Regions from separate parts of the Agrobacterium sp. rho-13.3 genome, predicted to be linked through region 3. Evidence: predicted binding sites of a transcription regulator. Region 3 holds the regulator's gene; each other region holds the start of a gene.
The links. The regulator PhoB, encoded in region 3, activates phosphate uptake and scavenging genes when phosphate is short. The targets are predictions, from matches to a motif close to TGTCATNNANCTGTCAT.
Positions count from the first base shown of each region.

Region 1: a site for PhoB is predicted at 1,545-1,561, ahead of RMR16_RS04285 (bifunctional 2',3'-cyclic-nucleotide 2'-phosphodiesterase/3'-nucleotidase). Genes of this name have one in related genera too.
Region 2: a site for PhoB is predicted at 1,346-1,362, ahead of RMR16_RS04545 (esterase-like activity of phytase family protein). Genes of this name have one in related genera too.
Region 4: a site for PhoB is predicted at 1,418-1,434, ahead of RMR16_RS05965 (LTA synthase family protein). Genes of this name have one in related genera too.

Region 1 is NZ_CP192774.1:860,472-863,544, forward strand. Features, by position in the region: gene RMR16_RS04285 (bifunctional 2',3'-cyclic-nucleotide 2'-phosphodiesterase/3'-nucleotidase) at 1-1,467, opposite strand, end outside; gene RMR16_RS04290 (PilZ domain-containing protein) at 1,798-2,133, opposite strand; gene RMR16_RS04295 (DUF1203 domain-containing protein) at 2,230-2,697, opposite strand; gene RMR16_RS04300 (DUF4344 domain-containing metallopeptidase) at 2,848-3,073, shown strand, end outside.
Region 2 is NZ_CP192774.1:905,606-908,678, reverse strand. Features, by position in the region: gene RMR16_RS04545 (esterase-like activity of phytase family protein) at 1-1,294, opposite strand, end outside; gene hupB (DNA-binding protein HupB) at 1,518-1,793, opposite strand; gene lon (endopeptidase La) at 1,995-3,073, opposite strand, start outside.
Region 3 is NZ_CP192774.1:111,968-115,040, forward strand. Features, by position in the region: gene pstA (phosphate ABC transporter permease PstA) at 1-51, shown strand, start outside; gene pstB (phosphate ABC transporter ATP-binding protein PstB) at 127-942, shown strand; gene phoU (phosphate signaling complex protein PhoU) at 1,028-1,744, shown strand; gene phoB (phosphate regulon transcriptional regulator PhoB) at 1,777-2,460, shown strand; gene RMR16_RS00560 (cold-shock protein) at 2,819-3,028, shown strand.
Region 4 is NZ_CP192774.1:1,195,129-1,198,201, forward strand. Features, by position in the region: gene RMR16_RS05960 (NAD+ synthase) at 1-1,263, opposite strand, end outside; gene RMR16_RS05965 (LTA synthase family protein) at 1,526-3,073, shown strand, end outside.

The DNA.
Region 1 (3,073 bases), 750 kb from region 3:
CGCAGACATTTCCAGCCAGTCCTTGACCTGCGCGCCGGTGATGAGCACGGCCTGCACGGTGTTGGGGTAGAGGTAAAGGTCGGCGACGTTTTTGATGGCGATGTCACCGGTGGGGACATCGGTATAATAATCCGCGCCACCACGACCGCCCGCCTTGAAGGGGGCGGCTGCGGACAGCACCGGCAAGTCCTTATACGGCCCGTCTTTCAGCATGTCCTTGATGTACCAGGTCTGTGCGTTGGACACGATCTGCACGGATGGATCATCTGCCACCAGCGCGAAATAGGAATAAAGCGGCGCGGATGTTTTGCCGACGGGGCGGCGGACATAGGCCAGCGCTCCTTCGTGGTCCGTCTTCACGGCAGCGATGACTTCCGGCTTGTCTTTCACATCGGCGACAATCTTGCGGTTGTCATCGCGGTGATAGATCGGCCGGGCCTCAGAGGTGAAATCGACGATCTTCCAGCTCTTGCCGTCTTTTTCCAGCAGGAGGTCGATGAGGCCCATATGCGAACCCCAGAAACCGGCCATGACGGCCGGCTTGCCCATCAATGTGCCCTTGACCGGATCGGCACCTTCGATGCCATCCCATGTTTTGGGGCCGGGGAAAACGAGGTGCTGGTGGCCGGTGAAAACGGCATCGATGCCTTCCACGCCTGCCAGATACAGCGAGGCGTTTTCCATGCGCTCGCTCTGGCCCTTGCCTTCAATGCCGGAGTGGGACAGCGCGATGATGATATCGGCACCCTGTTCCTTCATGACAGGAACCCAGGCTTTGGCGGCTTCGACGATATCGCGGGTCTGGGCTTTGCCCTCGAGGTTCTTGGCATCCCACATCATGATTTGTGGCGGCACGAAGCCGATGATGCCTATTTTAACCGGGCTTGTGGCACCGGAGCCATCCTTGATCTGCTTTTCGAGGATGACGTAGGGCTTGAAGAACAGCTCGTCCTGCTTGGGATCGGACGCCAGTTGGCCCTTGGTCAAGTTGGCGCAGACGTAAGGGAAGCTTGCGCCGCCCAGCGTGTTGAACATGAAATCAAGCCCATAATTGAACTCGTGGTTGCCCAGCGTGCCGCAATCATACCCCAGCACGTTCATGGCGTTGATGACGGGGTGTTTGTCGCCCGCCTTCATACCGCGCTCATAGGCAATGTAATCGCCCAGCGGATTGCCTTGCAGGAAATCGCCATTGTCGACCAGCATCGAGTTTCCGGCTTCGGCGCGGATGGAATCGATGATGGAGGCGGTGCGGGCCAGACCCAGCGTGTCGTTGGGCTTATCGGCATAATAATCATACGGAAAAACGTGGACGTGAATATCCGTGGTTTCCATGATGCGCAGATGCGCCTGGTTGCCCTGCGCGCGCGCCGCAAACGGGTGCAGCATGACAAAGGCCGAAGAGGCAGCAATGCCTCCCAGCAGGGAACGCCGTGTGATGGGGTGAAGGCCGATAAGCGAAGACATGGAAACTCCTCGAATGAACTCTGGCTGCGTGGGAAGAGGGCAGCGTAGAGCGAATTTTAAAGGAGTCCATCATCAAAATGACAGGGTTGTGACTTGTCCAAGATTTTTAGACCGCCTGGTAAAATATTGTTTGCCAGCCAGTGTTGGGTGGGGATTGCGGGGTAGTTTTATGTGGGGGAGACAATAATCTCCTCCGTCATGTCGGACTTGATCCGGCATCCAGTAGCCTCGCGTCTGCGGGGCGAAGGAGTCTTTTTTCGATCAAGGACTTGATCGAACTGGACCCGGGATCGGGACCGGGGTGAGGGAGTATCGTGCGTTGCCGCCAGTTCAACCGGCCAGTGTTGGCTTCACTTCGGCGTGGAAAAAGCGGAAGTAGGAGGAGAGCTGGGCCAGCGTGTTTGTGGACAAATTGAGTTGCAGGCCAAGCCGGTTGGCGTGTTGCCACTGCACGGTGCCTTCGATGAAGCCGAGGTCGTCGCTCTGGACCTTGACGTGGCTTCCCTTGGCTGCGGCAAAGGCGCCATCCAGTTCCAGCGCCATGCCGGTTGCGGAAAGGTCGACCACGCGGCCTTTGACCGACTGATTGACGTATTGAACGGTTCCATAAATGCGCGTCTTGCTACGGCTGGCAGCGCGGTTCTGCATGTCGAGATTTCCGGTCATTTTTGGGCTTCTCCCGTTTTTATCTTTGTCTCAAAATTGCACAGAAGAATTGAAGTCCGTTTAGGCTATTCGCTAAAATTGTGTGGACTTGTCGTTTCAGATACGGTCGATCCGGCATTGGTAACAATTGTTGCGGGCAGAGCGGATGTGGACATAGGCGACGTCGTCGCGTGCCAGCAATTCCTGCGCCCGGTCCGTAATCTTCTCGGTCGGCGTCACGGCACCGGTGCCGTAGACGATACGGTTGTCGGGGCTATAACCGCGCACGATATAATCCGGGCTTTCCAGCATGGGTGGCAGATCGTCTTGCGCCTCGTAAGGACCGCAGGCCTCAGCGTGCATGAAAATCGGGCCGGTTTCGGCAAAGGGTTGCAGGCTGGGAAAGGGGCGATAGGACAGGAGAAGCATGGCCTCACCGTCTTTTATTTGGCGGAGGCAGCAGCGGCAGGGGAAGGAACCGTCAGCAATCATGCGTTCGGGTTTCTGGCCGTTTGCATCGTGCCCTTCATTGCGGAAGGCTTCTGCTTCATCGACGTCCATGGCGGTAAAAACGATCTTGGTCATAACGGCTCCTTTGCGTTGCTCGTTTGTCGCTATGCCTTTCAAAGATTCGTGTATCCACCCGTTTCTTGCCTTTGGAGGCAACCAGCCCATTGCTTGTATCGTTTAGTTTAGCAATCAATCGAACGTCCTCGATTTGGAAAGTTGACGTCTATGCTGCGCAGGTTGATGACCGCCACTCTGGTCACCGTGTTTTCTTGTCTGTCACCTGCCGCCCATGCGCAAACCGCGCCTGCGCTGGATAATCTTTCCGATGAGCAATTGCAGCAGACGGTGAATTTTGTCGTCGGAAACGCGATTTTCAGCCTTTATCATGAGGCGTCGCGCATGTTGATTTCCGATTTTTCGCTGCCCGAATTGGGTGCTGGCAAAGACAGCG
Region 2 (3,073 bases), 790 kb from region 3:
CCGCTTGGCCTTCGGCGCGCTCATAAATCATGACATGCGAACGTGCCGCGCCATCTTCCACCAGATCGGCCTCATTGGCCGTGACAAGCAGGTTGCGCGAAGGAATGGCAACGGCACCTTCCGGCGAGATACCGGACGGCAGAAGCTGCGTCAGCGTCGGCTCGCCGCCGGTGTCCTTGTAAACGCCGACCACAGAGGCGCGCTCAGCCAGTACGAAGAAATATTTCTCACCGCCAAACGTCGCAACTTCCAGACCTTCAGGCTCGATGCCCTTGGCTCTGGAGCGCTTTTCAGGATAGTGGCCGATGGCCGCAACGGCGTGTTCGAGAGACGCACCCGCTTCATAGAGAAGCTTGCCGGACTTATCGAAAATCGTGAAGCCGCGTGAGCCGCCTTCCCAATCGCCTTCGTTGGCGATCACGATGCGCTCATTGTCCAGCCACTTCACGGCATCCGGCTCGCGCTTGCGTGCATCTTGGCTGTCGGTGAATTTCAACTGGCCATCGGTCTTGGTGTCGATGCCTTTCAGATCAACCGTGCCTGCGGAAAAGTGGCTTGTGACCTTGCCGCTCTTGCCATCGATAATCGCGATATGATTGTTTTCCTGAAGGGTCACGGCGATTTCGCCGTTGGCATTGATGGAGACGAACTCTGGCTCCGGATCTTCCGGTGCGATCTCCGCGATGCCCGTCAAATCGATTTTCTTGAGCGTGGAGCAATCGGCAGCGCCGTTCGTCAAACCTATTGTCACGACGAAACCGGCTGGCAACTGTGGCAGCGCACCGTCGTTGACCTTTTCGTTACGCTCGTTTTCGATGGCGATGGCAACAAAGCTCTTGTCGGGAGACACGGCAACGGAATCAGGCTGGCCGCCGAGGTCGCAGCTCGCTTCGATTTTCTTCGTTGCAACGTCGACAGTCACCAGTTTGCCGGAGGGCTTTACGAAGCTCTCAGAGGTGTTGACGCCGGCCAGCACCTTGGCGCCGGACACGGCAACAGATGTCGGTTCGCCGTCCAACAACAGCGCGCCAAGCGCTTTTGGCGCCTTGGCATCGGTAATATCGACAAAGCCGATGCCACCCAGCGGGCTGTCGGAATAGATCAGCGTCTTGCCGTCTTCACTGGCCGCGACGATTTCGGCAGATGTGACGGTTTTCTGATCCTTGTCAGACGGCAGGTTCAGCGCCACGGGAAAGGACGCGATACGGTTGAACACCTGCTCGGCGGCGGCGGGAAATGCAACGGATGCAAAAAGTGCTGCGGTGAGTGCCGCGCTTGAAAAACGAAATGTCATAGTGTCCCCTTCAATGCAAAAAAATGCATGAATCGCTTCTGCGGCATTCACGTAACAAACACATGACAATCAGAACGTGTTGACAAACAAAAAGCCCGATCGCGTGGATCGGGCTTTTTGCATTTCTTCGACATCATTTCGCAAAACAGCGCGAAGTGCCAAATTTTTCCTCGTGTACCTGAAAATCGCCCGCACGCCGCAGGCGCGAGCAATCTTAGGAAACTTAGGAGTTAACTGCTTCCTTCAGGCCCTTGCCTGCGGAGAACTTTGGTACGTTGCGAGCCGGAATATCGACTTCTGCACCCGTAGACGGGTTACGGCCCTTGGAGGCTTCGCGACGGCTTACAGTGAAGCTGCCGAAGCCAGCGAGACGGATATCGCCACCGCTCTTCAGTTCGTTCTGTACAGTTTCGAATACCGCGTCAACTGCGGAAGCGGCATCAGCCTTCGTGAGACCAGACTTTTCGGCAACTGCAGAAACGAGCTCATTCTTGTTCATGTTTCCACCCCTTTCAATGGTTTGAAACGACTCAAATTGGGTCGGCGCAGAATACGAATGCATTCGCGCACCGCAACCCAAAAGCGCCGGAATGGCCTGAAAAACAAGGGGTCTGATATTCTTTTCACAAAAAAGGCTGGCATTTCTGCCAGCCTTTCAACGATTTTGTGCTAATTTAGCATCACGACCAACAATCGCATATCAATGCGCGATTGTTTGACCATTATCATCGACACCCTCAACGGTGGCGATAACCGGCGTCTCGATGCTGCCATCCCATTCGATCGGCTCTGGCACGCGGGTCAGCGCGTGTTGCAGAACTTCACCCATGCGCGATACCGGGATGATTTCCATCTCGTTTTTCACGTTGTCGGGAATATCCGCCAGGTCCTTGGCGTTCTCTTCCGGGATCAGCACTTTCTTGATGCCGCCGCGAAGTGCGGCAAGCAGTTTTTCTTTCAATCCACCAATCGGCAGGACACGACCACGCAGGGTGATTTCGCCTGTCATCGCAACGGTTTTGTTCACCGGAATACCGGTCATGATCGAAACGATGGCGGTTGCCATGGCAACACCGGCGGATGGGCCATCCTTGGGGGTCGCACCTTCTGGAACGTGAACGTGAATGTCCGACTTGTCGAAACGTGGCGGTTCGATGCCGAAGTCCACTGCACGCGACCGGACATACGATGCCGCCGCCGAGATGGATTCCTTCATCACTTCCTTCAGGTTGCCGGTCACGGTCATACGACCCTTACCCGGCATCATGACGCCTTCGATGGTCAGCAACTCGCCGCCCACTTCGGTCCATGCCAGACCGGTAACGACACCGACCTGATCTTCGCCTTCGGCTTCACCGTGACGATAACGCGGAACACCCAGATAGTCGTTGATGTTAGCCGCCGTCACCGCCACAGAGGTGGACTTGCCCTTGATGATTTCCGTCACGGCCTTGCGGGCGAGCTTCATCAGTTCGCGCTCAAAACTACGAACACCGGCTTCACGCGTGTACTGTTGGCTGATGGCCATCAGGGCATCGTCGCTGACGGAAAACTCTTCCGGGCGCAACGCATGTTCCTTGATTGCCTTTGGCAACAGGTGACGCTTGGCGATTTCGCGCTTTTCGTCTTCCGTGTAACCGGCAATACGGATGACTTCCATACGGTCCATCAATGGGCCAGGAATGTTCAGCGTATTGGCCGTGGTCACGAACATCACGTCCGACAGGTCATATTCCACTTCGAGATAGTGGTCCATGAATGTGGAGTTCTGTTCCGGAT
Region 3 (3,073 bases):
ATGAATGTTGGCGCAATCCTGTTGCGTCGCCGCTTTGAACGGCGCTGGTAGAGCATCTCCACACACAGTGGAGATGGTTTTTCCGTTCGGAAATGCGACGAAACGCTCTAAGAAGGAGCTGAAGCTATGAACATGTTGTCGGAAGCAGCAGTTGAAAAGGCGCTGGACAAGAAAATGAATGAAGTTTCATACAAGATGATCGGCAAGGACGTTTCCGTCTATTACGGTGAAAAACGCGCCCTTTACGATGTGAACCTGAACGTTCGCGAAAACACCGTTACCGCACTGATCGGTCCTTCGGGCTGCGGCAAGTCCACGTTCCTGCGCACATTGAACCGCATGAACGATACCATCGATGGCTGCCGCGTCACCGGCAAGATCACGCTGGATGAGGACGATGTTTACGATCCAGCCATCGATGTGGTGGAGCTGCGCGCCCGTGTTGGCATGGTGTTCCAGAAGCCGAACCCATTCCCGAAGACGATCTATGAAAACATCGCCTACGGCCCGCGCATCCATGGTCTTGCCCGCAACAAGGCGGATATGGACCAGATCGTTGAAGCCAGCTTGCAGAAGGCCGGTCTCTGGAACGAAGCCAAGGATCGCCTGCATGAATCCGGCACGGGTCTGTCCGGCGGTCAGCAGCAGCGTCTGTGCATCGCACGCGCCATCGCTGTTTCCCCTGAAGTCATCCTCATGGATGAGCCATGCTCGGCGCTGGACCCGATTGCGACGGCCAAGGTGGAGGAGTTGATCCACGAACTGCGCGCCAATTACACCATCGTCATCGTTACCCACTCCATGCAGCAGGCTGCCCGCGTTTCGCAGCGCACGGCCATGTTCCACCTCGGTCATCTGGTGGAAGAGAACGACACCGACAAGATGTTCACCAACCCGGATGACCAGCGCACACAGGACTACATCATGGGTCGCTTCGGCTGATCCAGCCATTGCTGTGAGGAAATCGCGCTGCCGCTTGAGCCTGATAGGGCTTGTGGAGCGCGCCACGAAACTGGAGAATTCGAACATGCCGACACATTCGCATATTATGTCCGCTTACGATGAAGAGCTGAAGTTCCTCAGCCGCCGCATTGCCGAAATGGGCGGTCTGGCTGAGCAGATGTGTGCCGATGCGGTGCGCGCGCTCGTCAATTCGGATATGGCGCTGGCCCAGAAGGTCATCTCGGATGATGCCATCCTCGATCACGCAGAACGCGAGATCGGCGATAAGGCCATCGTCACCATCGCCAAACGCCAGCCTATGGCGTCCGACCTGCGCGATATCATCGGTTCACTGCGCATCGCAGCCGATCTGGAGCGCGTTGGCGATCTGGGCAAGAACACGGCCAAGCGCGTGATCGCAGTGTCTGGAACCGGTGTGCCGCGCAAGCTGGCCCGCGGTCTGGAGCATCTGTCCGAACTGGCGCTGGTGCAGCTAAAAGAAGTGCTGGACGTCTATTCCACGCGCTCCGCAGAAAAGGCGCAGGCCATCCGCGAGCGCGACGAGGAAATCGACGCCATGTACACCTCGCTGTTCCGCGAGCTGTTGACCTACATGATGGAAGATCCGCGCAACATCACCACCTGCACACACCTCTTGTTCTGCGCCAAGAACATCGAGCGCGTCGGTGACCATGCCACCAACATCGCGGAAACCATCTATTATATGGCCACCGGCAGCCAGCCTGAGGGTGAGCGTCCGAAGGACGATAGTTCCAACACACTCGGCGCAGTCACCGAGTAAGCCACAGATAAGACTGGCGGAGTTTCATGCCCATGGTGCCGAAAATCGCAGTTGTTGAAGATGAAGAGGCTTTGAGCGTTCTTCTTCGCTACAATCTGGAATCCGAAGGTTACGACGTCGACACCATTCCGCGTGGTGACGAAGCGGAAATCCGCTTGCAGGAACGCACGCCGGACCTGCTGATCCTCGACTGGATGTTGCCCGGCGTTTCCGGCATCGAACTCTGCCGTCGCTTGCGGATGCGTCCAGAGACCGAACGCCTGCCGATCATCATGTTGACGGCACGCGGTGAGGAAAGCGAACGTGTTCGTGGCCTGGCAACGGGTGCGGATGACTATGTGGTCAAGCCGTTCTCCACGCCGGAGCTGATGGCGCGTGTGAAAGCCATGTTGCGCCGCGCCCGCCCGGAAGTGCTGTCTTCCGTGCTGAAATGTGGCGATATCGAACTGGATCGGGAAACCCACCGTGTTCACCGCAAGACCCGCGAAGTGCGCCTTGGGCCAACCGAGTTCCGCCTGCTGGAATTCCTGATGGCATCTCCCGGTCGTGTTTATTCGCGCTCCCAACTTCTCGATGGTGTCTGGGGTCACGATATCTATGTGGATGAACGCACCGTCGACGTCCATGTCGGGCGCCTGCGCAAAGCGCTCAACTTCTCCAATATGCAGGATGTGATCCGCACCGTGCGCGGCGCGGGATATTCCATGGAAGCGTGATAGCCAACAAGAGGCCACGTGATCATTAGCCTCCCCACCGTCGGGGAGGTGCCGGTAGGGCAAAGGGCGACGGATATTTCAGCGTCCGTATTCGCCGGGATTTACTTGCCCACAGCGCTGAATAAAGCCTTTTCAACCCGCGCTTGTTGACCCTGATATTTCATCAGCAAAAGATTAAATTTGACAATCAATCGCTAAAGCTATATCACTGCGATATCGATATTTTGCTTGCTGAGCTTTGGTTGCCGCGCGATTAGCACCGCGTTTTGAACTAACCCTTCCTTTCAAAAAAATCGCTATACTCGCACACAGGGCGTCAGTTCTGTGATCTATAACTTATGCTTTGAAAGGGTTCATTATGACCACAGGCACAGTAAAATGGTTTAACTCCACTAAGGGCTTCGGCTTCATTCAGCCTGACAACGGCGGCACAGACGCATTCGTACACATCTCCGCTGTAGAGCGTGCAGGTATGCGCGAAATCGTTGAAGGCCAGAAGCTGAGCTACGACCTTGAGCGCGACAACAAGTCGGGCAAAATGTCTGCTTGCAACCTTCAGGCTGCATAATTCGGAATCTGCTTTCCCTTGACCACGGATGTACTGGCACTGTTG
Region 4 (3,073 bases), 1.1 Mb from region 3:
GTCGCCATAAAGCGTCGCATACCCCACCGACATTTCAGACTTGTTGCCTGTGGTAACCACCATGGAGCCGAACTTGTTGGAGACAGCCATAAGAATGGTGCCACGCGTACGGCTTTGCAGGTTTTCTTCCGTGATGCCCTCTTCCGTCCCCTCAAAGAGTTCGGAGAGCGCCGACAGAAAACCATCGACTGGCTCTGCAATCGGCACGATATCGTAACGGCAACCCAGCGCCTTGGCACAGTCTGCCGCATCCTTAAACGAGTCTTCCGATGTGTAGCGATAGGGCAGCATGATGCAGCGCACCCGCTCCTCGCCCAGCGCATCCACCGCAATCGCCGCGCAGATCGCCGAGTCGATACCGCCGGAAAGGCCAAGCACCACGCTCTTGAAGCCGTTCTTGTTCACATAATCGCGGAACCCCAACATGCAGGCGCGGTAATCCGCCTCCTCGCCTTCCGGGATTTGCGAGAATGGGCCTTGGCTGCAATGCCAGCCATGTTCGGTGCGCTTCCAGTCCGTCACGGCAAGCGTGGTTTCAAACTGGCTCATCTGGAAAGCGAGTGTCTTGTCCGCATTGAAAGCAAAGCTCGCGCCATCGAACACGAGCTCGTCTTGCCCGCCAACCTGGTTGGCAAACACCAGCGGCAGGCCGCTTTCAATGACCTGTCGCAACGCCACCTGATAACGCACATCCACCTTGCCGCGATAATAGGGTGAACCATTCGGCACGAGCAGAATTTCTGCGCCGCTTTCGGCCAGCGTTTCGCAAACGCCAAGATCGTTCCAGATTTCCTCGCAGATCGGAATACCGATGCGCACGCCCCTGAAGTTATAGGGGCCGGAAATCGAGCCTTCGGCGAAGACGCGCTTTTCATCAAACTCGCCGTAATTAGGCAAATCCACCTTGTCGCGAAGCGCAACAATCTTGCCGCCATCCAGCAGCGCTACGGAGTTATGTCGGCCCGCCTCCCCCTGACGGGGAAAGCCGATGATCACACCCGGTCCGCCGTCGGCGGTTTCCGCAGCCAGTTCTTCCACCGCTTTCAGGCAGGCTGCCAGAAAAGCTGGTTTCAGAACAAGATCTTCCGGCGGATAACCGGAGATAAAAAGCTCTGTCAAAAGCAGCAGATCGGCGCCCTGCGTTGCAGCGTCGGCACGCGCCTCGCGGGCTTTGGCAAGGTTGCCAGCAACATCGCCGACAGTGGGGTTAAACTGCCCAACGGCAATTCTCAGAGTATTGGGAATGGTCTGTGCGTCGCTCATAACACTCATTTACAGCGCCTGCACGCGGCGCGCAACGGACGCCTTCAAACTGTTCTGAAAAACAGTGCCGTCGAAAAGACGATGCCGCTCACGCAATGGTTATCTGCTTCATTTGTGAGTTTTGCATAGTTCATATCGCATTCACGCGGCTTATGTGACAGGTACATGACACTTCCATGACGCCCGATTCACGGGGCGCGTCAAAAAATGCCGGAGCAAACCATTGACGAACTTGGTGCCCAAAACAACGGTTGCCGAAAGGATGAAACTCGTCCTTTCAAAGCCCTTGAAACGGAACCCCACCAGACTTGCGGGCGATGTGCATCCGCTGGTCAATCTTACGCTGGCAGCGATTCTGCTTATCGTCTGCATGGAGTGGATTGCGCGCGGATCTTTGAACGATGTTGGTGCTTTTCTGACATCCCCGGCCCGCCCCGGCTTCACGACAATCGGCGTTGTATTGCTTGCGCTCATGGTGCTGGACGCTCTTTTCGGCAGGCATTATCAATCATTGCTCATCGCCACGCCGTTGCTTCTGGTGCCAGCATTCATTTCAAGCCAGAAACAGCTTTATCTTTCCGACCCGCTTTATCCATCCGACCTGCTTTTCGGTCGCCAGATTTTGCAGCTCTTGCCCGCAATGCTGAAGGCGCAAGCGCTGACGGCCATCTTCCTTGCAGCAGGTCTTGTGGTGACCATTGCAATCGCCGTCCTGTTGTGGCGCTTCTTTCGAAACCATACGCCGGCAATGGCGCTGAAATCCCGTCTCTGGCGTTTGGTGTTTGCGGTTCCTCTTCTCACAGGGCTTGGCTCCCTCATGGAGTATTCGCAGCATTCCTGGATGCGGGATCGGCTGAACATCATTCCCATGATGTGGGATCAGAAGGAAAATTACCGCCACAACGGTTTCCTCATGGCTTTAGCCTTCAACATTCCCATGGCGCATGTGGCAGCACCGGCCGGTTATAACGAAAACACCATCGCAGATATCGCATCGGATGGCTCCGCATTTGCCGTCAACCACAGCAAGCGGCCCGATGTCATTATGATCATGAGCGAATCACTCTGGGATCCTAACCGGCTTCAAAACATCTCCCTGTCCAGAGACCCGATGCCGACGATCCGCAGCAGGCAATCCGGCCACGTCTTCTCGCCAGAGTTTGGCGGCATGACCGCCAATGTGGAGTTTGAGGCGCTGACGGGCTTTTCCAACGCCTTCCTGCCCTATGGGAGCATTCCCTACCAGCAATATGTGCGCGGCCCGGTTCCGTCACTGGCCACATTCTTCCGTGGCGAGGGCTATTCGGCCATTGCCATGCACCCGTTTCAGGAATGGTTCTGGAACCGCCACGAGGTTTATAAGTCCTTTGGCTTCGAGGAATTTCGCTCGGAAGAAACCCTTCCCGCAATGGAAAAACGCGGCATGTTCGCCTCCGATGAAGCCCTGACCTCGGAAATCATGCAAACCGTGGATGCGGCTGAAAAACCGCTTTTCCTCTTCACCGTCACCCTTCAGGGACACGGCCCTTACGAGCCGAACCGTTACGCGCAAAACACCGTGTCAGTCAGCGGCCCCCTGTCAGAAACCGCAACCGAGGCTTTGTCCACCTATGCGCAGGGTGTTTCAGAAGCCGATGACAGTTTTGCACGGCTGATCGACTGGGCAAAAAACCGGGAGCGCGAAACGGTTATCGTGCTGTTTGGCGATCATCTGCCACCGCTTGGTCAGGCCTATGTCGAAAGCGGTTATATGCCGGGCATGGTTGCCACACGTCGCGCGCCGCTGGAAACCATGAAGAAAGAACACGAA